Regions from separate parts of the Clostridium sardiniense genome, predicted to be linked through region 1. Evidence: riboswitches for the same ligand, from Rfam matches in the RefSeq annotation. Region 1 holds a riboswitch; each other region holds the start of a gene.
What was found. A riboswitch is a leader RNA that binds a small molecule or an ion and turns the genes downstream of it on or off. The one in region 1 is predicted to bind S-adenosylmethionine.
Positions count from the first base shown of each region.

Region 2: it holds a riboswitch for S-adenosylmethionine, as region 1 does, so the genes downstream of both, K5V21_RS04000 (Na+/H+ antiporter NhaC family protein) here and K5V21_RS07465 (methionine ABC transporter ATP-binding protein) in region 1, are expected to answer to the same signal.
Region 3: it holds a riboswitch for S-adenosylmethionine, as region 1 does, so the genes downstream of both, metK (methionine adenosyltransferase) here and K5V21_RS07465 (methionine ABC transporter ATP-binding protein) in region 1, are expected to answer to the same signal.
Region 4: it holds a riboswitch for S-adenosylmethionine, as region 1 does, so the genes downstream of both, metF (methylenetetrahydrofolate reductase [NAD(P)H]) here and K5V21_RS07465 (methionine ABC transporter ATP-binding protein) in region 1, are expected to answer to the same signal.

Region 1 is NZ_JAIKTU010000005.1:157,888-163,272, forward strand. It holds gene K5V21_RS07450 (GNAT family N-acetyltransferase) at 252-752, shown strand; gene K5V21_RS07455 (MetQ/NlpA family ABC transporter substrate-binding protein) at 882-1,691, opposite strand; gene K5V21_RS07460 (methionine ABC transporter permease) at 1,739-2,377, opposite strand; gene K5V21_RS07465 (methionine ABC transporter ATP-binding protein) at 2,378-3,340, opposite strand; SAM riboswitch class I at 3,518-3,694, opposite strand; gene K5V21_RS07470 (GNAT family N-acetyltransferase) at 3,812-4,327, opposite strand; gene K5V21_RS07475 (DUF503 domain-containing protein) at 4,345-4,632, opposite strand; gene K5V21_RS07480 (hypothetical protein) at 5,053-5,358, shown strand.
Region 2 is NZ_JAIKTU010000003.1:115,585-120,969, reverse strand. It holds gene thrS (threonine--tRNA ligase) at 1-1,306, opposite strand, end outside; T-box leader at 1,382-1,597, opposite strand; gene K5V21_RS04010 (HNH endonuclease signature motif containing protein) at 1,641-2,045, opposite strand; gene K5V21_RS04005 (hypothetical protein) at 2,227-2,784, shown strand; SAM riboswitch class I at 3,071-3,239, shown strand; gene K5V21_RS04000 (Na+/H+ antiporter NhaC family protein) at 3,324-4,628, shown strand; gene ispF (2-C-methyl-D-erythritol 2,4-cyclodiphosphate synthase) at 4,665-5,132, opposite strand.
Region 3 is NZ_JAIKTU010000007.1:76,049-81,433, forward strand. It holds gene K5V21_RS09795 (hypothetical protein) at 12-644, shown strand; tRNA gene K5V21_RS09800 (tRNA-Tyr) at 821-906, shown strand; tRNA gene K5V21_RS09805 (tRNA-Val) at 914-989, shown strand; tRNA gene K5V21_RS09810 (tRNA-Thr) at 1,027-1,102, shown strand; tRNA gene K5V21_RS09815 (tRNA-Tyr) at 1,109-1,194, shown strand; tRNA gene K5V21_RS09820 (tRNA-Val) at 1,203-1,278, shown strand; tRNA gene K5V21_RS09825 (tRNA-Thr) at 1,308-1,383, shown strand; tRNA gene K5V21_RS09830 (tRNA-Tyr) at 1,389-1,474, shown strand; SAM riboswitch class I at 1,901-2,019, shown strand; gene metK (methionine adenosyltransferase) at 2,101-3,276, shown strand; gene K5V21_RS09840 (LTA synthase family protein) at 3,485-5,344, shown strand.
Region 4 is NZ_JAIKTU010000005.1:7,284-12,668, reverse strand. It holds gene K5V21_RS06805 (V-type ATP synthase subunit D) at 1-641, shown strand, start outside; gene K5V21_RS06800 (MraY family glycosyltransferase) at 874-1,827, shown strand; gene K5V21_RS06795 (GNAT family N-acetyltransferase) at 2,007-2,555, shown strand; SAM riboswitch class I at 2,609-2,736, shown strand; gene metF (methylenetetrahydrofolate reductase [NAD(P)H]) at 2,821-3,690, shown strand; gene K5V21_RS06785 (S-ribosylhomocysteine lyase) at 3,702-4,157, shown strand; gene K5V21_RS06780 (vitamin B12 dependent-methionine synthase activation domain-containing protein) at 4,237-4,848, shown strand; gene K5V21_RS06775 (homocysteine S-methyltransferase family protein) at 4,826-5,385, shown strand, end outside.

The DNA.
Region 1 (5,385 bases):
ATAACTTTCTATAATATTTAAAATAATAATTTTTATAAGATGATATGCTTTAATATAGTACTGAAATATAGCAAAAAAATTATAGATAGAAGCGTCCACCTATAATGCTCAATATATTAAATATGTTATACTTTGTAAGTTAAGTTATAATAAGTTTTATGCAATACTATAATATAATAGATAATAGTATTACATTGTTAGTTAATTGTTTATTAAACTAACCTATAAATAGGATTTTTTGAGGTGAATTGATGTTTTTAATTCGTAAAGCTATTCCTGATGATGCATTGGGAATAACTATAGTAAACGTGTATACATGGAAAATAACCTATACAGGGTTGATACCTGATGAACTGATTGATAAAAGAATTGATAACCTGAAATATTTAGCTAAAGAAATAAGAGAAGATATAGAAAAGAATAATAATTTCATTGTAGCGTCTATTGAAAATACAATTATCGGATTCTGTAGTTACGGAAACTCAAGAAATGAATCATTTATGGATTCAGGAGAAATTAATGCACTTTATGTACTTCATGGTTTCCAGGGTGAGGGTTTAGGTAAAAAACTATTTTTAGCTGCTACTAAGGAATTAAAACATATAGGATATTCTTCAGTAATAATAAATTGTCTACAAGGAAATCCATCTATAGAGTTTTACAAACATATGGGTGGAAATATTGTATCAAAAAGAAAAGATGAAATCAAAGGTACAGTTATTACTGAAGATATTATATATATTAAAATATAAGGATAGCATATATAGAATTTTATAAAGACAATATTAATACTATACAAAGCTAACAGAAAACGGACAAGTTTACACTTGTCCGTTTAATTGTTGCTATTTATAAACAACGATTTAAAGTATAGACCAGTTTTAAAATGCCGGAATAACCGCTCCATCATATTTCTCATTTATAAAGTTTTTAACATTCTCTGATGTTAAAGTTTCTGTTAAGTCTTTAATCTTTTGGCTATCTTTATCAGCTTCTTTAACAGCTATAATATTTGCATATTGTTCTGCTGCTTTTGAGTCCTTATCTTCTACAATAAGCGCATCATTTTTAACTGAGAATCCAGCATCTATTGCATAGTTTCCATTTATAACAGCTGCATCAACGTCATCTAATGCTCTTGGAATTGCAGCTGCTTCTAATTCTTTAAATTCAAAATTTTTCTTATTTTCTGTTATATCTTTTGGAGTTACAAGCTCTCCCTCTTTAACCTTTATAAGTCCATGAGATTCTAAAAGTTTAAGTGCTCTTGCTTCATTTGATGGATCATTTGGAATTGCTATAGTTGCTCCATCTTTTAAATCCTTAATATCTTTTATATTTTTTGAATATAATCCTAAAGGCTCTAAATGAACTTTTGCTGTATAAGTTAATCCCAAATTCTCTGCTTCATTTTGTTTATTCAAATATGGTATATGTTGAAAGAAGTTTGCATCTAAACTTCCCTCTGATAATGCCTTATTAGGTGTAACATAATCTGTAAATTCTTTTATATTTACTTTATATCCCTTTTCCTCTAACTTAGGTTTTATATGTTCTACAATCTCCTTATGTGGAACTGGTGTAACTCCAATTGTTATTGTTTTATCGTCTTTAGAACTGCCCCCGCATCCTACTAACGCTAATGATAAAACTCCTACTAGAACTGTTGATATTAATCCTCTTTTTTTCATATTGAAAATCCCCCTTATTATTTATTGCTTTTTGCTAAATTTAATTTTTATTTTGAAAGTTTCTTATAAAAATAATTTCCTAAAGTCTGTAAAACTTGAACTATGATTATTAAAAGTATTACTGTTACTATCATATAATCTGTTTCATATCTATGGTATCCATATCTTATAGCAACATCTCCAAGTCCTCCTCCAGCTACTGCCCCCGCCATAGCTGAATATCCAATTACGCTTATTATTGTTAATGTTAATCCGGAAATCATAGCTGGTATTGCTTCTTTAAACATTACCTTAAATATTATTTGACTATCTGTTGCCCCAAATGATTTTGCAGCTTCAATTACCCCTTTGTCCACTTCTCTTAATGCACTTTCTATTATTCTTGCAATAAAAGGTGCTGTTGCAATAGCAAGCGGAACTATCATAGCCTCTTTTCCAACAGTTGTCCCAACTATCAATTTACTAAGTGGGAATAATGCTACCATAAGTATTACAAATGGAAAACTTCTTAAAATATTTACTATAAAATCTAATACTCTATATACACTTTTATTTGGCTTTAATCCATCTGGTGCAGTTAATGTAAGAACTATGGCTATTATAATTCCAGCTATTAATGCACAAATTGTAGATAATATTACCATATAGGCCGTTTCACCTGTAGCTTTTAATATTTCTTCAAACATCTATAATACCTCCCACTGAACATTCTTTCTTCTTAAATAATCTAATATATAGACCTCATCTTCCCTATTGATACTTATAACTAAACTTCCAAGTACATCCCCTCTAAATCTTTCAAGTTTGCCCCAAACTATTGAAAAATCTTTATTTGTATCCTTTGCCATCTTAGTTATAAGCGCATTCTCTGAGAAGTCTTTTGGGAAGAATATTTTTATATTGACTCCATCATCAGGTAATATATCTATATCGTCATCCCCTAAGAATTTTTTAAGCGAAAGTCCTGGTTTTAAGAATAAATCTGCTGACTTACCTTGTGCTTTAACTACTCCATCTTCTAAAAGTGTTATCTCTTCGCATACCTCCTTAACAACTTCCATTTGGTGGGTTACTATAACTATGGTTATTCCAAGTTCTTTATTTATTCTTGATAATAGTGATAGTATATCTTTAGTTGTCTTTGGATCTAGTGCTGATGTTGCTTCATCACATAATAAAATCTTTGGTTCTAAAGCTAATGCTCTTGCAATTGCCACCCTTTGCTTTTGTCCCCCACTAAGCTCAGCTGGCTTACTACTTGCTTTATCTTCTAGAGATACTAATCTTAATAATTCTAATACTCTCTCATTTATCTTTTCTTTGCTAAATCCCCAAACCTCTAAAGGTAATGCAATATTTTCATAAACATTCTTACGGCTTAAGAGGTTAAAACTTTGAAAAATCATTCCAAGGTCTTTTCTAAGTTCCCTTATCTCTTTTTTATTTAGTGTTTTAATCTCCTTTCCCATTACTTTTATTGAACCTGAATCATAACTCTCAAGCCCATTTAAACATCTTAGCAATGTTGATTTACCTGCCCCACTATGTCCAATTATTCCATATATCGCTCCTTTCTTTATCTCTAATGATATATCTTTTAAAACCTCTGATTTTCCAAAATTCTTTTTTATGCTCTCTATCTTTATCATAAATTTTGCCCCCTTTTATGAAAATAAATAAGAGTAGAAAAATACCTTTTAATGATTCTTTAACTCTTGGTTAAAAAATAGGTTTCTTCTACTCTTTGCATCTTAAACTTAATAAAATAAAAAATGCACTAGAGAATAAATCCCTAGTGCATGATATAATCACCCTATTAATTTATTCTCTCATCTATCAGCAATTATCTTGCTGCAGGATTTAGCACCACACGTAACAATAAAGTATAAATACTCATAACAAATAAACTCCTCACTCCTGAAGAATCTATAATCGAACATTTAGTATTGTCCGTAGGTTGCCGGGTTTCATAGGGCCAGTCCCTCCACCACTCTTGATAAGAAACCTAATATTTAGTTTTAATATTCTAATTTTAAAATTTTTTCAAACTTCTTGTATATTAATATAATATTTAAAAAAAGTTTTGTCAATAATAAATTTCCAGTAATTTATCAATGTTTTTATAATATTTTTTCTAGACAGATAAAATCCCCGTCTTTTCCTTGAAGATTTATCACTCCAACCTCTTCATATCCACTTCCTATATATAGCTTCTTAGCTCTTATATTTTCAGTGTTTGTATCTAGTCTTATATGTGATAATTCACGTCGTATGCATTCCTCTTCAATAAACTTTAAAAGTCTTTTTCCATTACCACTTCTTGAAAACTTGGGACTTACCATTAATCTATGTATAACTAAAGCTTTTTGTGAATTACTCCATTTTAGTTTTTTATAATTTATATCTTCAGAGCTATTTAAAACTACAGCTCCAACAATATTATTTTTTATATTATATTCTGAATCCTCAGATTCCATTACAAATAAATCTCCATTTTTAAGATCCATTTCAAAATCTTTAATAGTTGGATATTCCTTTGTCCAATTAAGCCCTGTCCCTACACCGCTTTCTAATACCTCATCTATCATTAGTTTTATTTGATTTAAATCCCCATACTTAGCTACCCTAAACTTCATTATATCCTCCATACTAATTAAAATATTTCTGTTTCTTCCTCAATATCTATAATTTTCCCTTCAATGTTTTCTTCTAAGAAATCTAATATCTTTTCCTTTGTAGAATGTGCTATTTTTACATTGCCACATACAGCTGCTATACCAATAACCATAAACTTATGCTCATCTTGCCTATCAACTTCTCCAACTGATATGTTAAATTTATTTTTTAATCTTTGAGTAACACTTCTAACTATCATTCTTTTTTCTTTTAAGGAACCTACCCAAGAATTTCTTATTGTTATTTTCATAAGTAAAATATCCATGTTTAAACTTCCCTTCATCTCATTAATTGATTCTGCATTAATTCCGTAATTTGTATATATTTATAATAATATAAATTTATAATATTATAAATTATAATATTATAAATTTCACAAAAAATAATCAAGTTATTCATTAATTATATTATTTATGAATAACTTGATACTTATTATAAAATTTCATAACATTTATACCTTAAATAAAAAATTAATAACCTACTATATTTTATCATTATGTACTTTTTGTAAAATATTCAATTCAATTAAATATCTCTTCAAAAAAAATGTTATAATTCAAGTGTAATTTTTTGAATTTAAGTAGATTTATTCAAATAATTTAGAATTTAATATGTAATTTGTAATTAAACTTTTTCTACTGATTTTTAATATAATATACGAAATTTATTTTTAGGAGATGAGACTATGAACATAGATTATTTTATTAAACTGGCTCTAGATATTTTCTGTATTTTTATATTTACTTGTTGGGTTAGATATTCTTTTAAAAATGAAAAAGGATTAAGTTATAAAGCTTTAACAATTTTATTATTAACTAATGAAGTTGCTTCTACTATAGAAAACTTTTCTGAAAATATATATAATCACATATATTTTATTTTCTATATAATTCAAGGTATAGCTCTAATAATAATTTTATATAGTGGTCTAAAATCATTATTTACTTTAATTAAAAAATTTAATAACGAAAAAATTAAAATAGAATATTAAAGAATAATAGAAGAAAACTATATTTGA
Region 2 (5,385 bases), on a different contig from region 1:
TGTTAATGTACTTTTTAGTATTGTTTGGATCCCATTTTGAGAATCTGTATGAGATATCTCCATCAATTCCTAAAGTAGCCATTACATATTTTATTAAATCAACAACACCTTTAAATTCTTCTTCTAGTTGTTCAGGAGTACATACTATGTGACCATCAGCTAGAGTAAATTGTCTAACTCTTATAAGTCCATGCATTTCTCCTGATGATTCATTTCTAAATAGAGTAGAAGTTTCAGCAAATCTTACAGGAAGATCTCTGTAACTGTGTTGTTCTGCATTGTATATTGCATATTGGAATGGACAAGTCATAGGTCTTAATGCGAATACTTCGTCATCCTTTTCTTCATCACCTAAAACGAACATTCCATCTTTATAGTGATCCCAGTGACCTGAGATTTTGTAAAGGTCACTTTTGGCCATTAAAGGAGTTTTTGTTAAAACATAACCTCTTCTTTCTTCTTCATCTTCAATCCATCTTTGAAGAGTTTGAATTATTCTAGATCCCTTTGGCATTATTAGAGGAAGACCTTGACCTACATTTTCATCAGTAGTGAATAATTTTAATTCTCTACCTAGTTTGTTGTGGTCTCTCTTTTTAGCTTCTTCTAAAGCTTCTAAATGTTCTTCTAGATCTTTATTCTTTAAGAATGCAGTACCATATATTCTAGCAAGCATCTTGTTTTTTTCGTCGCCTCTCCAGTAAGCACCAGCAGTTCTTAAAAGTTTGATACCTTTCATTGGCTTAAGTGACATTACGTGAGGTCCAGCGCATAGGTCTACGAAGTCTCCCATTTTGTAGAATGAAATAATCTCATCTTCCCCTAAATCATTTATAAGTTCAACCTTGTAAGGTTCGTCTTTCATAAGCTCTAAAGCTTCATTTCTTGGTAATTCAAATCTTTCAATTTGAGGATTTTCTTTAACTATTTTTTTCATTTCAGCTTCGATTTTTTCTAAATCTTGTGCACTAAATGCACCTTCTTTATCAAAATCATAGTAGAATCCATCTTCGATTGCAGGTCCTATAGCAATCTTAACCTCTGGGAATAATCTTTTAACAGCATAAGCTAATACGTGTGATGCACTGTGTCTTAAAGCATCTTTTCCTTCTTGTGAATCAAAAGTGCAAAGACCAACTTCACAATCTTCGTTTATTGTATGACGTAAATCAACAACCTCTCCATTTACTAATCCGCAGAAAGCATTTCTAGCTAATCCTTCGCTAATACTTTTTGCTACGTCTAAAACTGATACACCTTTTTCAAATTCTTTAACTGATCCGTCTTTTAAACTAACTTTAATCATCTTAAAAAACTCCTTTCTTTCTTTATATTAAAACTAAAAATTATTTACTAAAATAAAAAAACTCCGTCTCTAAAAATTAGAGACGAAGTATAATATCCGTGGTTCCACTCTAGTTATTCTTAAGATTAAATCTTAAGAATCACTTTAATATGTCGTAACGTGACAATGACGGACTGGATTGGAGTCACTCCGAGTTAGTTTTCTGTTAAGCTCATATAAAAGTACTTACAGCTAATGTACTCTCTCTCTGTAAATGAGGATTTAACATACTCTTCTCATCAATGTGTTTATCTTCTTAAGTTAATTTATATTATAATCATACAAATTTCAGATGTCAATAAATGCTTTCATAAAGTTTCTCGAGTTTAATATTTTCGAGCAATTCTTCAGAATAGTAAGATTTACCCATTAAAATAAATATAATATCTTCTTTTTTATAGCCTTCTTTATATAATTTTATATCTTTTGTCAAACGCTTAACCATATTGGTAGAAGCGTTTAATATATTACAAAGTTCCTTAAAAGAGTAGTATCTTTTGGGAAGAAGTTTATATAGCTTTTTTTGTAATTTAATTTTATAAGAAATATCTGTTTCAAGAGAGTGATGTGGTCCTAATCTTCCACGATGGTGATATTCGCATAGATACATATAATTTAACTCTATATCAAAACCACCTTCATTTTTATGAACAATGTGATGAATATCAGCTTCTTTATTACATATTTCACAAAAATACAATGATAAACCTCCTTAATCTATATTTAATAATTATAGATAAAAAAATTAGTTAAATCAATTAACAGAATATTTATATAAAATAAAAAATTAAATTGTATAAATCAAGGGTAAAAACAATAAAAAATGGTATAATATACTATATAATATATTATATTGAGATTTATGAAGAAGGGTGATATTTATGAGAGATAACTACAATTCATTTAATTTCTGGACTAATAATGTTAACGAACACAAAGCAATAAGAGGGCATGCTTTTACAAATGAATTGCCAACAAGCAAATCGGTATATATACATGCACTTATATTTTCTAACAAAAATGGAATAGAAAATATTTATTCATACTTTTCAAATCCAAGAGTGTTATTAGGCTATATACAACACTCATTTTGTCAAAAAGCATTCTATAAATGGGCATATGGAACAGAAAAATTAGTAATGAAAATTCCAGCCGTTTCAACTTGTGATCTAATAAATAATCTTTTGAAAAAGAATAAAATTTCCAAAGAAGAAGCAAAAATAATGAAAGAACAATATACATTTTTAAGTAATCTATGGGATAAAGATGACAGCGAAATTATAACGGAGTTAGTGAAGTTTGCAAAAGAGTTTAATAAGGTTTGGGTTGGAGATAACAAACAATTCTTATATATAAAAGTATTCAAAACAGCAAAGGACTTAGGAGAATTCATTGATGATTCAATAAGAATGACAAACAAGGAAGAAGAGTTTAAATAAGGAATAGGATTATCATTAGATCAATGGAGAGAAGTATACTTAAAGGTTGGAGAAGATAAGGAATGCTCAAATATATTTAGAAAAATTCTTTTAAATAAATTATCAGAAACACTTTAATAAGGTTAATGTAAATAAGCAATTCATTTAGGTATATGAATTGCTTATTTTTATTAAATTAATATTCAAATTAGTATTAATTTGAATTATTTAGGAATATTAGTAACTTATAAATGTTGACATAGTCTATTAACATTGTTACAATAAAGCATAATCAAAATTAAAAAAAGTCTTATCAAGAGTGGTGGAGGGACTGGCCCTATGAAACCCGGCAACCTACTAATAATTAAGGTGGGAATGACTATAAGAGAATCAATGTATAACATGCATTGATTGTTTGTCATTTTTAATTATAGAGTGTGGTGCTAAATCCAGCAGTGAAAACTGATAGATAAGTAGTATTTATAGAGTGTATATAAAGCTTCTGATTTCTATCAGAAGCTTTTTTATTTTGTGTATAGGAACTTTAGGGAGGGCAAAAAATGAACAAAGAGAATAAAGGGAATTGGTGGGCGCTTTTACCATTAATAGTGTTTGTGGTTGTATATGTTGGAATTGCAATAATTGCAAAGGATTTTTATGCAGTTTCTGTGATAATACCATTTTTAATTGCATCAGTTGTGGCTTTAGTTATGAATACTAAAGTTAGATTTGAAGAAAAACTACAGATTTTCTGCAAAGGAGCAGGAGATACTAATATAATCTTAATGATTTTAATATTTATATTAGCAGGAGCATTTGCAGCTGTTGCTAAATCTATGGGGGCAGTTGATTCAACTGTAAACTTAGGGCTTTCAGTATTACCACCAAATCTTTTGGTAACAGGAATATTTATAGTTGCATGCTTCATAGCATTATCAGTTGGAACATCAATGGGAACAATAGTTGCGCTTGTACCAATAGCACTTGGAGTATCTGAAAAGACTGGAATAGCTGTAGCCTTAGTAGTTGGAGCTGTTGTAAGCGGAGCAATGTTTGGGGACAACTTATCAATTATATCTGATACAACAATAGCAGCAACAAGAACACAGGGCTGTGATATGAGAGATAAGTTTAGAATGAACTTTAAAATAGTATTACCAGCTGCAATAATTACAGCAATTATTTTTATGGTTATAACTAGTGGAACGGAAGCTATTAGCTTAGGTAGTTATGATTATAGCTTAATAAAAATCGTTCCATACATAGGTGTTTTAGTTGCAGCACTTGCAGGAATAAATGTTATATTTGTTTTAGCATCTGGAATAATTTTAGCAGGGACTATCGGAATTGGGACTGGAAGTTTTGATATTATAGGACTTTTTAAAAGTATGGCAGAAGGTATAAATGGTATGAGTGAATTAATAATAATATCATTATTAATAGCTGGTATGGTTGCAATTATAAAATACAATGGAGGAATTGACTTTATACTTCATAAGGGATTAAAAAACTTTAAAACTAGAAGAGGTGCAGAGCTTGGAATTGGAGCTTTAGCAAGCTTAGTTGATATATGTACTGCAAATAATACAATAGCAATAGTTACAGTAGGACCAATTGCTAAAGACATATCAAATGAATTTGATTTAGAGCCAAAGAGAGTTGCAGGTATTATGGACATGTTCGCATGTGCATTCCAAGGGATAATACCTTATGGTGCTCAGCTTATATCAGCAGCAGGACTTGCGGCAATATCACCTATTGAAATAATGCAATATCTGTTCTACCCATATCTAATGGGTATATCAGCGGTAGTTGCTATAATATTTTACTGGAGTAGAAGAAAAGAAGAAAATAGAGTAAAATAAAAAAGCCCGAGTTTGGGCTTTTTTATTTTAGTACATCTAGTTTACTAGGCATATGCATTGGGATGAGATTCCAAGACCTTCTCCAGTAAAACCAAGTCCTTCTTCTGTAGTAGCTTTAATGTTTATTTGATTAAACTCTATGTTTAATGCCGCTGCTACATTACGTCTCATTATCTCTATATAAGGAGCCATCTTTGGCTTTTGTGAAATTATTGTTGCATCGATATTACCTATCTTATAGTCATGAACCTTTAAAAGATTTCCAACTTCTTTAAGAAGAGCTATGCTTGATATCCCTTTATACTTTGGGTCAGTATCAGGGAAATGTGTACCTATATCACCTAATGCTGTAGCTCCAAGTAGTGAGTCCATAATTGCATGAATGAGAACGTCGGCATCAGAGTGACCTAATAATCCAAGTTCATAAGGGATTGTAACGCCACCTAAAATCAAATCTCTACCTTGAACTAAACGATGTACATCATAACCTAAGCCAATACGCATATCTTTCACCTCTCTAATATTTCTTCTATAAGTTTAACATAAAAATATAGTATAAAGAAGTAAACGGTATTAACCTCGCGACGCTTATACTTAAAATCAACATAAATAACATTTGATTTCATAAAAAAATCACCGATACAATTAGTGCTTTTTATAATATATTACAAAAGTATTTAATAAATGATTATTAATTTGTAATTTCATTTAAAAAAAACAGGTATTTAGGTATAATTAAATATAAGAATAGATATTA
Region 3 (5,385 bases), on a different contig from region 1:
GGAGGTGTATTATGAAAAAGATATTAATTACAAGTATATTAGCTATATCAACTTCACTTGCGGTATATTTTGTTGCTTTTTGGCAACCTAAAGAGGAGATTAATAATAACTTAGTATTGGAAAATTCAAAAAAAACAGAAGATAATAATACAAAAAAAGATAATAATGAAGATACAAATAAAGAAAGTAGTATTGATATAAATAAAAATAATAACTATAATAATGAAGAAAAAAATGAGAAAGATAAGATTAATGATAATTCTTCAAAGAATAAAGAAGATAAAGATAATTTAAATATCTCTAATAATGAAGAAAACAAAGAAAATAAAAATTCAAATAATAGTTCTAATAATAAAAAAGAAGAAACACAAGCTACAAATGCAAAAATATTTAATGTGAATAAAGAGGAGATATTAGGTAATCTTAGTTTAGTTGAAAAAACAAAGTTATTTACAATAGCTAATAAAATATCAACTGTAGATGTAGAAAGAATGAAAAATAGTTTAAAGAAAAATGGAGAGAAAGAGGGAATAACAGAGGTTGTTAGAGTTTTAAAGCTTAGACTTAAATCTGATGATTATAATGAAATAAAAAATATATTATCCCCATATATAAATATAGAATTTCTGGAAAGTTTAGTATAAAAATAAATAAGTATATTGTGATGAAAAAATAAGTATATAGAAGAAAAATAGAGAAATTTTAGTTTAATTTCTTATTTTGATATGTTTTGTCATTTGAAATAAAGAGTATATAAATATATACTAACTATTGTCGGTTGGCCGAAAGGCAAAACGACTTAAAACTTGAAAGAAAATCTGGTGGAGTTCCCGAGTGGCCAAAGGGGGCAGACTGTAAATCTGTTGTCAGTTGACTTCGAAGGTTCGAATCCTTCTTCCACCACCATTCTTAAGGGCGCATAGCTCAGCTGGGAGAGCACCTGCCTTACAAGCAGGGGGTCACAGGTTCGAACCCTGTTGTGCCCACCACAAGTTTTAATAAATAAAAAGTTTAAAGAATATATGCGCTGGCGTGGCTCAATTGGCAGAGCAGCTGACTTGTAATCAGCAGGTTATCGGTTCAAGTCCGATCGCTAGCTCCAAAATGAGGTGGAGTTCCCGAGTGGCCAAAGGGGGCAGACTGTAAATCTGTTGTCAGTTGACTTCGAAGGTTCGAATCCTTCTTCCACCACCATTTTTTATGGGCGCATAGCTCAGCTGGGAGAGCACCTGCCTTACAAGCAGGGGGTCACAGGTTCGAACCCTGTTGTGCCCACCAAACTTTAAACTAATTTTTTAAATATATATGCTGGCGTGGCTCAATTGGCAGAGCAGCTGACTTGTAATCAGCAGGTTATCGGTTCAAGTCCGATCGCTAGCTCCAAATAAGGTGGAGTTCCCGAGTGGCCAAAGGGGGCAGACTGTAAATCTGTTGTCAGTTGACTTCGAAGGTTCGAATCCTTCTTCCACCACCAAAAGCACTAAGATTAATCTTAGTGCTTTTTAATTTTATATAAAAATAATTTTATTAATATAGTGTAGTTATAATAAAATTTTATTATCATTTAAAATATAAATCTATATTATTTAAAACTAAAATATGCTCTATAGATTAGAAACTTTAGTATATAAAATAACAAATAATAAATATTAATAAATTTTATATATTAATAAATAAATATTAAGTTATTATTTTACACCTAATAATATCTACTTTTAATATAATATTAGAACCCTCTAAAATAGGGACTTTATGCATTGGAAAATTATATATAAAGTATAAAAGAATTCAAAAAGTAAAAAAATAGGATATTTTTACACACATAAAATCTATTGACTCTGCAAAATCTATGTGTTACAATTTCTACAGAAATTCAATTAATAAATAAAAAATATATAGACTCTTATCAAGAGAGGTGGAGGGAAACGGCCCTGTGAAGCCCAGCAACCTACATATAATCTTTAATGTTGATTATAAAGTGTGGTGCTAATTCCTGTAGAGCAATCTACAAGATAAGAAAGATTAGGAAACTTGATCTCTTCTTATCGAAGAGTTTTTTTTATTGTCAAAATTCGAAGAAATTTGGAAGGAGAAATATAAATGAAAAGATTATTCACATCAGAATCAGTTACTGAAGGACATCCAGATAAAATTTGTGACCAAATATCAGATTCAGTATTAGATGCTATATTAGAAAAAGATCCACATGCTAGAGTTGCTTGTGAAACATGCACAACAACAGGTATGGTAATGGTTATGGGAGAAATAACAACTAATTGTTATGTTGATATTCCTAAAGTTGTTAGAGAAACAATAAGAGAAATAGGATATGATAGAGCAAAATATGGATTTGACTGTGATACTTGTTCAGTAATGACTGCTATAGATGAGCAATCATCAGATATAGCTATGGGAGTTGATGAAGCTCTTGAATCAAGACAAGGTGAAAAAGATGAAGTTGAAGCAGTAGGTGCCGGAGACCAAGGTATGATGTTTGGTTATGCTACAAACGAAACAGAAGAATTTATGCCAGCTCCAATAGCTATGGCTCATAGATTATCAAGAAGACTTACAGAAGTAAGAAAAAATGGTACATTAGAGTACTTAAGACCAGATGGAAAAACTCAAGTTACAGTTGAGTATGAACATGATAAACCAAAGAGAATAGATGCTATAGTTATCTCAACTCAACATGGTGAAGAAGTAACTTTAGAACAAATCCAAGAAGATTTAAGAAGACATGTTATTGACTACGTGATTCCAGCTGAATTACTAGATGAAAATACTAAGTATTATATAAATCCAACAGGAAGATTCGTTGTTGGTGGACCACAAGGAGATAGTGGATTAACAGGAAGAAAAATAATTGTTGATACATACGGTGGAATGGGAAGACACGGTGGTGGAGCATTCTCAGGAAAAGATCCAACTAAGGTTGATAGATCAGCAGCTTATGCAGCAAGATGGGTTGCTAAGAATTTAGTAGCAGCAGGAGTAGCTGATAAGTTAGAAATTCAATTAGCTTATGCAATTGGAGTTGCTAAGCCAGTATCAATTCAAATAGATACATTTGGAACTGGAAAAGTTGATGAAGCTACTATAGTTAATATAGTAGAAAAAGTATTTGATTTAAGACCAGGAGCTATAATAAGAGATCTTGATCTTAGAAGACCAATATACAAGCAAACAGCAGCTTATGGACATTTTGGTAGAACAGATGCTAATTTACCATGGGAACAATTAAATAAAGTTGAAGAAATTAAAGCTTTATTATAATAAAAGATAAAAAATAAAAAGAAAGATACCTAAAATTAGGTATCTTTCTTTTTGGCTTTTAATAATATTAAATGTATATATTGGAAGAATTTATATATATATATTTGTCGATTGTGTGAGAATATGATATAATTCAGTAAAATTCATATATTTTTCACAATATTCATATGGATTTTACGTTTAATTATATATTTTCGGGGGGAAACGTATGCAAATAATAAGTTATTTAATTTCTGGAGTTTTAATAGCTCTTGGGAATTATTTTTTGTTTGAAAAGAACAAAAGAGTTTTAACTACTGTAAAGGAATTCATAATATACGTGATATCATTCAATATAATATCACTAAGTATATTAAAATTTATTTTGAAAAAAACTTATGTGCTTAAAGCTTCTACATACACAACTGCATTTTCTGTTAAATATATTATTTTTACATTATTTTTAGGGATAATATATTTAGTTATAAAAAGAATTATTAAATCAAAATATAGTTACTTTGTATTAGAAACAGATAAAAAGGGTTGGAAGATAGTAGCAATTAAAGTAGTATCAGTTATATTCGTTGGAATAGGATCATTCTTTTTCTTCTTTTCAAAATGGTTTATTGATTATTTTGGAAATATTACACCAGAACAATTTTTATTTAACTTAAATTCACCTATTAAGGGTACAAGTTCTGATATGTATGCAGAAATTATGATGACACCAGTATTTTCAATTGTAGTTAGTATTGTAATATTCTTAATAATAATAAATTTTAGTTATGATTTATTTATAAATGTAAAAAATACTAAGAAAAAAATACTAAGCCAAAAAAGTTTAAGGGTAATAACATTTATAATTTCGATTGTATGTCTTGTAGGTGGAATAGTATATGGAGTGAAGAAGTTAAGTTTAGTTGAAGTATATAAAACATTTGTTTCAGATTCAAGTTATATCAAAGATAATTATACCGATCCACGTAACGTGAAAATGTCATTTCCAGAAAAGAAAAGAAATTTAATTCATATATACTTGGAGTCTGTAGAAAACACATATTTTTCTAAAGATCTAGGTGGTTATATGGATGTAAATCTAATGCCAGAGCTAGCAGAGCTATCTAAGGAAGGTATTCATTTCTCAGAATCTAATAAATTTGGAGGACCATATCAAACCTATGGATCAAGTTGGTCAGTAGCATCTATGATTAATATGGGTACAGGACTTCCGCTTAAAGTACCTATGGGTGGTAATTCTTATGGAAAGTCAGGTAGCTTCCTACCGGGTGCTGTTAGTATAGGAGATATTTTAAAAGCACAAGGATATGAGCAAACAATAATGTTTGGTGCAGATGCTGATTTTGGTGGATTAACTACTTATTTTACTACACATGGTAATTTTAATATTTTTGACTATAAAGCAGCAAAAGAGAAAAAATTAATACCACAAGATTATGATGTATGGTGGGGATTTGAAGATGACAAGTTATATGAGTATGCTAAAGATGAGATAACACGTTTATCTAAGACTGGAAAACCATTTAATTTCACCATGGAAACTGCGGATACTCATTTCCCTGATGGTTATTTATCTAAAAATGCAGCTAAGAAATATGATTCCCAATATGCAAATGTTATTGCTTATTCAACAAAAGAAGCAGTAAAGTTTATAAAATGGATTCAAGAGCAACCATTTTATAAAGATACTACTATTGTAGTAACAGGGGATCATTTAAGTATGGATAAGGAATTCTTTAAGGATTTTGATAAGTCATATCATAGAACAGTATTTAATTTAATACTTAATTCACCAGTAGCAACTGATAGAGTAAATAATAGAAAATTCTCACCTGTTGATATGTATCCAACTATTTTAGCTAGTATGGGTATAGAAATTGAAGGGGATAGATTAGGGCTTGGAACAAATTTATTCTCAGATGAAGATACATTAATTGAAAGAGATGGATTAAAAACAGTTGATAAGGGATTTGGAGATAAGAGCAACTTCTTTAATAATACATTTATTTCTGAAAAGATGAATAGTACGTTTAATAATACGTTAGTAACTGAAAGAAAGAATGATAAATAATAAAATTCAATAAATAATCAAGAATAAAAGAGTCTAGATAT
Region 4 (5,385 bases), 150 kb from region 1:
TGGCTAGATTAAATGTGAATCCTACTAGAATGGAGCTCACAAAGCTGAAAAAGAGATTAACAACAGCTACTAGAGGTCATAAGCTTTTAAAAGATAAGCAAGATGAGTTAATGAGACAATTCATTAATCTTGTTAAGTATAACAATAATCTAAGAAAAGATGTTGAAGGGCAACTTGAAGGATCATTAAAGGATTTCGTTATGGCTAGAGCCGTAATGAGTTCAGAGTTCTTAGAAGAGGCAATTGCTTATCCAAAAGAAAGCATTTCTGTAGATGTTGGAAACAAAAACATAATGAGTGTTAATGTTCCAGTTATGAACTTTAAAAGACAGCTTGAAGGTGACGAAGGTAGTATCTTCCCATATGGATTTGCAAATACATCATCAGAACTTGATGATGCAATAACAAAGCTTTATGGAATATTACCTAAGCTTTTGGAACTTGCAGAAGTAGAAAAGTCATGTCAGCTTATGGCAGATGAAATAGAGAAAACAAGAAGAAGAGTTAATGCTCTAGAATATATGACAATTCCTCAACTTCAAGAGACAATCAAGTACATAAGAATGAAACTTGATGAAAATGAAAGAAGTGCTTTAACTAGACTTATGAAAGTCAAGAGTATGATAGAGCAAAGAGGATAATTAATTCTAAAATACACCTTAGGTTTTCTAAGGTGTATTTATTTTTGAGTTTAAAAAATAAATTAGTTTATGTAAAAAGTGTTTAAAATCAAGATTTTGGTAAAGAATTAAAAGTAAATTAAAATTATCGTAATATAATTGATAATAACCTACATTAATAGTATAATTCTTATAGGTTATAATTTTTTTTACATAGAATTAACAATCTAACCTAATTTAGGAGAAGGAATATATGGATTATTTTATAGAGTTTATGATTTCTTTCATATTGGTTGTAATTTTAATGCCGATATTAATGAAATTATCGCATAAAATTGGTTTTACTGATAAACCTACACAAAGAAAGAAGCACAAAAAAGTAACACCACTATGCGGTGGACTTGCAATGTTTATAGGATTCTTTATAGTATATTATTTCGTTGGAAGTGAAAGTAATTCTGAAAGTATATGGATCTTCATTGGATCTTTATTAATAGTATGTATAGGATTAATAGATGATTTCTATAAATCAGTTGGAAAAGAATTTCCAATACTTCCAAGACTGATAATTCAAATATTAGCAGCAGTATTAATATTTAATGCTGGTGTCGCATTTAAAGGCTTTACTAATCCGTTTACAGGGGATTATGTAGCTCTTAATACTTTTTTACAGTTTGTTTTGAGTATTACTTGGATATTTGGAGTTACGACAGTAATAAATTGGTCAGACGGAATGGATGGACTTGCAGGAGGAATTTCTTTAGTTTCTTCAGGTACATTCTTCATTGCAGCAATTATTTTAGGACAAAGTTACTCAGCATCTACTTCAATCATACTTGCTGGGGCAATTGGAGGATTCTTATTATTCAATAGATATCCTGCAAAGGTATTTATGGGAGACTCAGGTGCAAATTTTTTAGGATTTATTTTAAGTATCATTGCATTAGATGGTGCCTTTAAGCAAGCTACTGTACTTAGCTTATTGTTACCAATATTAGCACTAGCAGTACCTATATTTGATAACTTATTTGTTATATTTAAAAGGTTTAATGAAGGAAAACCAGTGTATCAGGCAGATAGAAGTCAGATGCATTTTAGATTAGAAGAAAAAGGATTAACAAAACCACAAATAGTGCAGTTTATAGTTGGAATAAGCATAGTTTGTTCATTCTTATCTATAGTACTATTATTTTACAATCATCCATAAAATAAGCATCATATTAAAAATGATGCTTATTTTTTTATAAAAATTTAATTATTAGTGTATTACTGATTCATAAATTATAGAAACAATATTTAATAATTATAGATAATATATTAAGTATATTGACACATAAACCATATTTTGTTATTATGATTAGAAAATAAAAAAGGGGGCTTAGATTTATGTATAAGGGGAAGAAGGTAATTCTTAGAGCACATAAGGAAGATGATATAGCAAAACTTAATGACTTTATAAATGATTATGAAGTAAAAAGGCTTCTAAATATTGAAACTTCATTTCCATTAGCACTTTGGCAAGAAGAAGAGTGGGTTAAGAAAAGAAGAGATAATGATCAAACATATGATTTTGCAATTGAAGATTTAGAAAGTGGATGTATAATAGGTGGTTGTAGCATAAACTCTACTAGTATTAAAAATAGAAATTGCATAATTGGAATCATGATTGGGGATAAAGATTATTGGGGAAAAGGTTACGGATATGATGCTCTATCTGTACTTATCAAATTTATCTTTGAAGAATGTAATATGGAAAAAATAAAACTTGGCGTATTTTCATTAAATCCAAGAGCAATTGCTTGTTATAAAAAGCTTGGCTTTAAAGAAGAAGGTCGTCTTAAAAGAGAAATATATAGAGAAGGAAAATATCATGATGAGATATTGATGGCTCTATTTAAAGAAGAATATTTTGAAAATATGAAAGATAAAAATTAGAATATATTTACAAAAAAGTATTTTTAATGTATAATTATACAAAATAGAATATATACTTATCAAGAGTGGTGGAGGGACTGGCCCTATGAAACCCAGCAACCTATGTATAACAATAATTTATTAGGGGTTTTTATATATAAATTTGTTATAGTATGTGGTGCTAATTCCAGATAGATAAGGATATGAGTTTAAGATTAAAGTCTTAGGTGTAATATCCTAGGACTTTTTTATATTTCGAAGTTTAGGATATAAATAAGGGGGCATTATGAATATTAAGGAGATTTTTCATAAAAGAAATTTAGTATTTTCTTTTGAGGTATTTCCTCCAAAGAATAATTCACCAGTTAAAAGTATATATAGAGCTTTAAATGAGCTTTCAGATTTAAAACCGGATTTTATTAGTGTAACCTATGGGGCAGGTGGTAGTCTAATAAATAACAAAACTACAGAGATATCATCACTTATAAAAAATGTGTATAATATAGAACCTTTAGCACATTTAACATGCATATCTTCTAAGAAAGATGATATAGATAAGATAACAGAGAGACTAGAACTTGAAGACGTTAGTAACATACTTGCATTAAGAGGTGATGATAATGGTGACTCTAGAAAAGACTTTAATTATGCAAGTGAGCTCATAAGTTATATAGAAAAAAAGAAAAGATTTAATATAATTTCAGCATGTTATCCAGAAGGCCATATAGAAAATAAATCAATAGATATGGAAATAGATAATATGAAAAGAAAGATAGATTCAGGTACATCAAGCTTTATTTCTCAGCTGTTTTTTGATAACAATATTTATTATGATTTCTTAGATAAGATAAATAAAAATGGAATAAAAACTCCAATTCAAGCTGGAATTATGCCAGTAATAAATAAAAGGCAGATAGAGAGAATAACAGAATTATGCGGTGCAAAAATTCCGCATAAATTCTCAAAAATAATGAATAAGTATGAATATAGTCCAGAAGCTTTAAAAGAAGCAGGTATTGCATATGCAGTTGAACAAATTATAGATTTAGCTTCTAGTGGAGCTCAGGGCATTCATCTTTATACAATGAATAATCCTTATGTTGCAAAAAGGATTAAAGAAAATATTAAGACAGTCATTAAAACAATTAATAATTAGGAGGCAAATGTATGAAAAAAGTAGAAAGTTTTGAACTAGACCACACTAAGGTAAAGGCACCATTTATAAGAAAATGTTGTGTATACGAAGGAGGACATGGTGATAAGATAAGCAAGTTTGATATAAGATTCCTGCAACCTAATAAGGAGGCTTTTGGAACAGCAGCTATGCATGCACTAGAGCATCACCTAGCTTATAATATTAGAGAAAATTTAGATGGAGTTATTGATATATCCCCAATGGGATGTAGAACAGGATTTTATTTAAGTACTTGGGGTGATAAAGATCCTATAGAAATAAAAGCAGCAGTTGAGACAGTTCTTAGAAATTTATTAAAATCAGAGGATATACCAGCAAGTAATGAAGTTCAATGTGGAAATTATAAAGATATTTCTCTTTTTGGAGCAAAGGAATATGCAAAAGATGTAATTAGCAAAGGATTCTCACTTAATATATATGGAGAGTAGTGGGAGGGAGATTACTCTTCAGGAATCAGAAATTTTAAGATACTTAGGATATAGAGGGCAAGAGAAGCCCAAAAATATTATGAATAAAATTTCGGGTGTAAAGAAAGAGTGTAGAGATTTCTTTACACCTAAATTTATTTATGAAGAGTATAATCTTAAGAAAAGAGAAAATAAAATTGAACTTATAGGTACTAACTTGCTTTTAGAAGGAATAGATATATATAATTTGTTAAAAGACTGTGATAGGTGTGTGCTGATGGCTGTGACCCTTGGAAATGATGTAGAGAGACGGATAAGATTTTATGAAAAAGTAGACTTAACAAAGGGATTAATATTTGATGCTTGTGCAACTACAGGTGTTGAAGAAGTTTGTGATTTAGTAGAAGAAGAGATAAAATCTAAGTATGTAAATGAAGGTGAGGAGCTAACATTTAGATATAGCCCAGGATATGGAGATTTAGATTTAAGTATACAAAAGGATTTTATAAATGTATTAAATTGTGAAAGAAGAATAGGAGTCAAGGTTTCAGAACATATGGTTTTATTTCCAAGGAAATCAGTAACTGCTATTTTAGGTATAAAAAAATATAGTGGAAAAAAGGGAAAGAAGAGTTGTATAAATTGTAATAATTATGATAGATGTGTATATAGAAAAGAGGGAATAGATTTTGAATGTAAGAGAGTATATTAAAGATAATATTTTAGTTTTTGATGGAGCTATGGGAACAATGCTTCAAAACTTAGGCTTAAAACTTGGAGAAAATCCAGAAATATTTAATATAACCCATAGAGAAGAAATAATAAAGATACATAAAGATTATATAAATTCTGGAGCAAAGATTATAACAACAAACACATTTGGGGCAAATGAGCTTAAATTAAAAAATACAAAATTTTCTGTAGAAGAAATAATAAAATCTGGAGTTGATTTAGCTAAAAAAGCAAGAGAGAATAAAGAGTGCTATATTGCTCTTGATATAGGTCCAATTGGAGAATTATTAGAACCTATGGGAACTTTAAGTTTTGATAAGGCTATTAATATTTTTAAAAGACAAATTAAAGTTGGAGTAGATAGTGGAGTAGACATAATTCTTATTGAGACTATGACTGATTTGTATGAGATGAAAGCTGCAATAATTGCAGCGAAGGAAAGTTGCGATATTCCTATATTTGCAACCATGACATTTGAAAAGGATGGAAGAACCTTTACAGGATGCCTCCCAGAGAG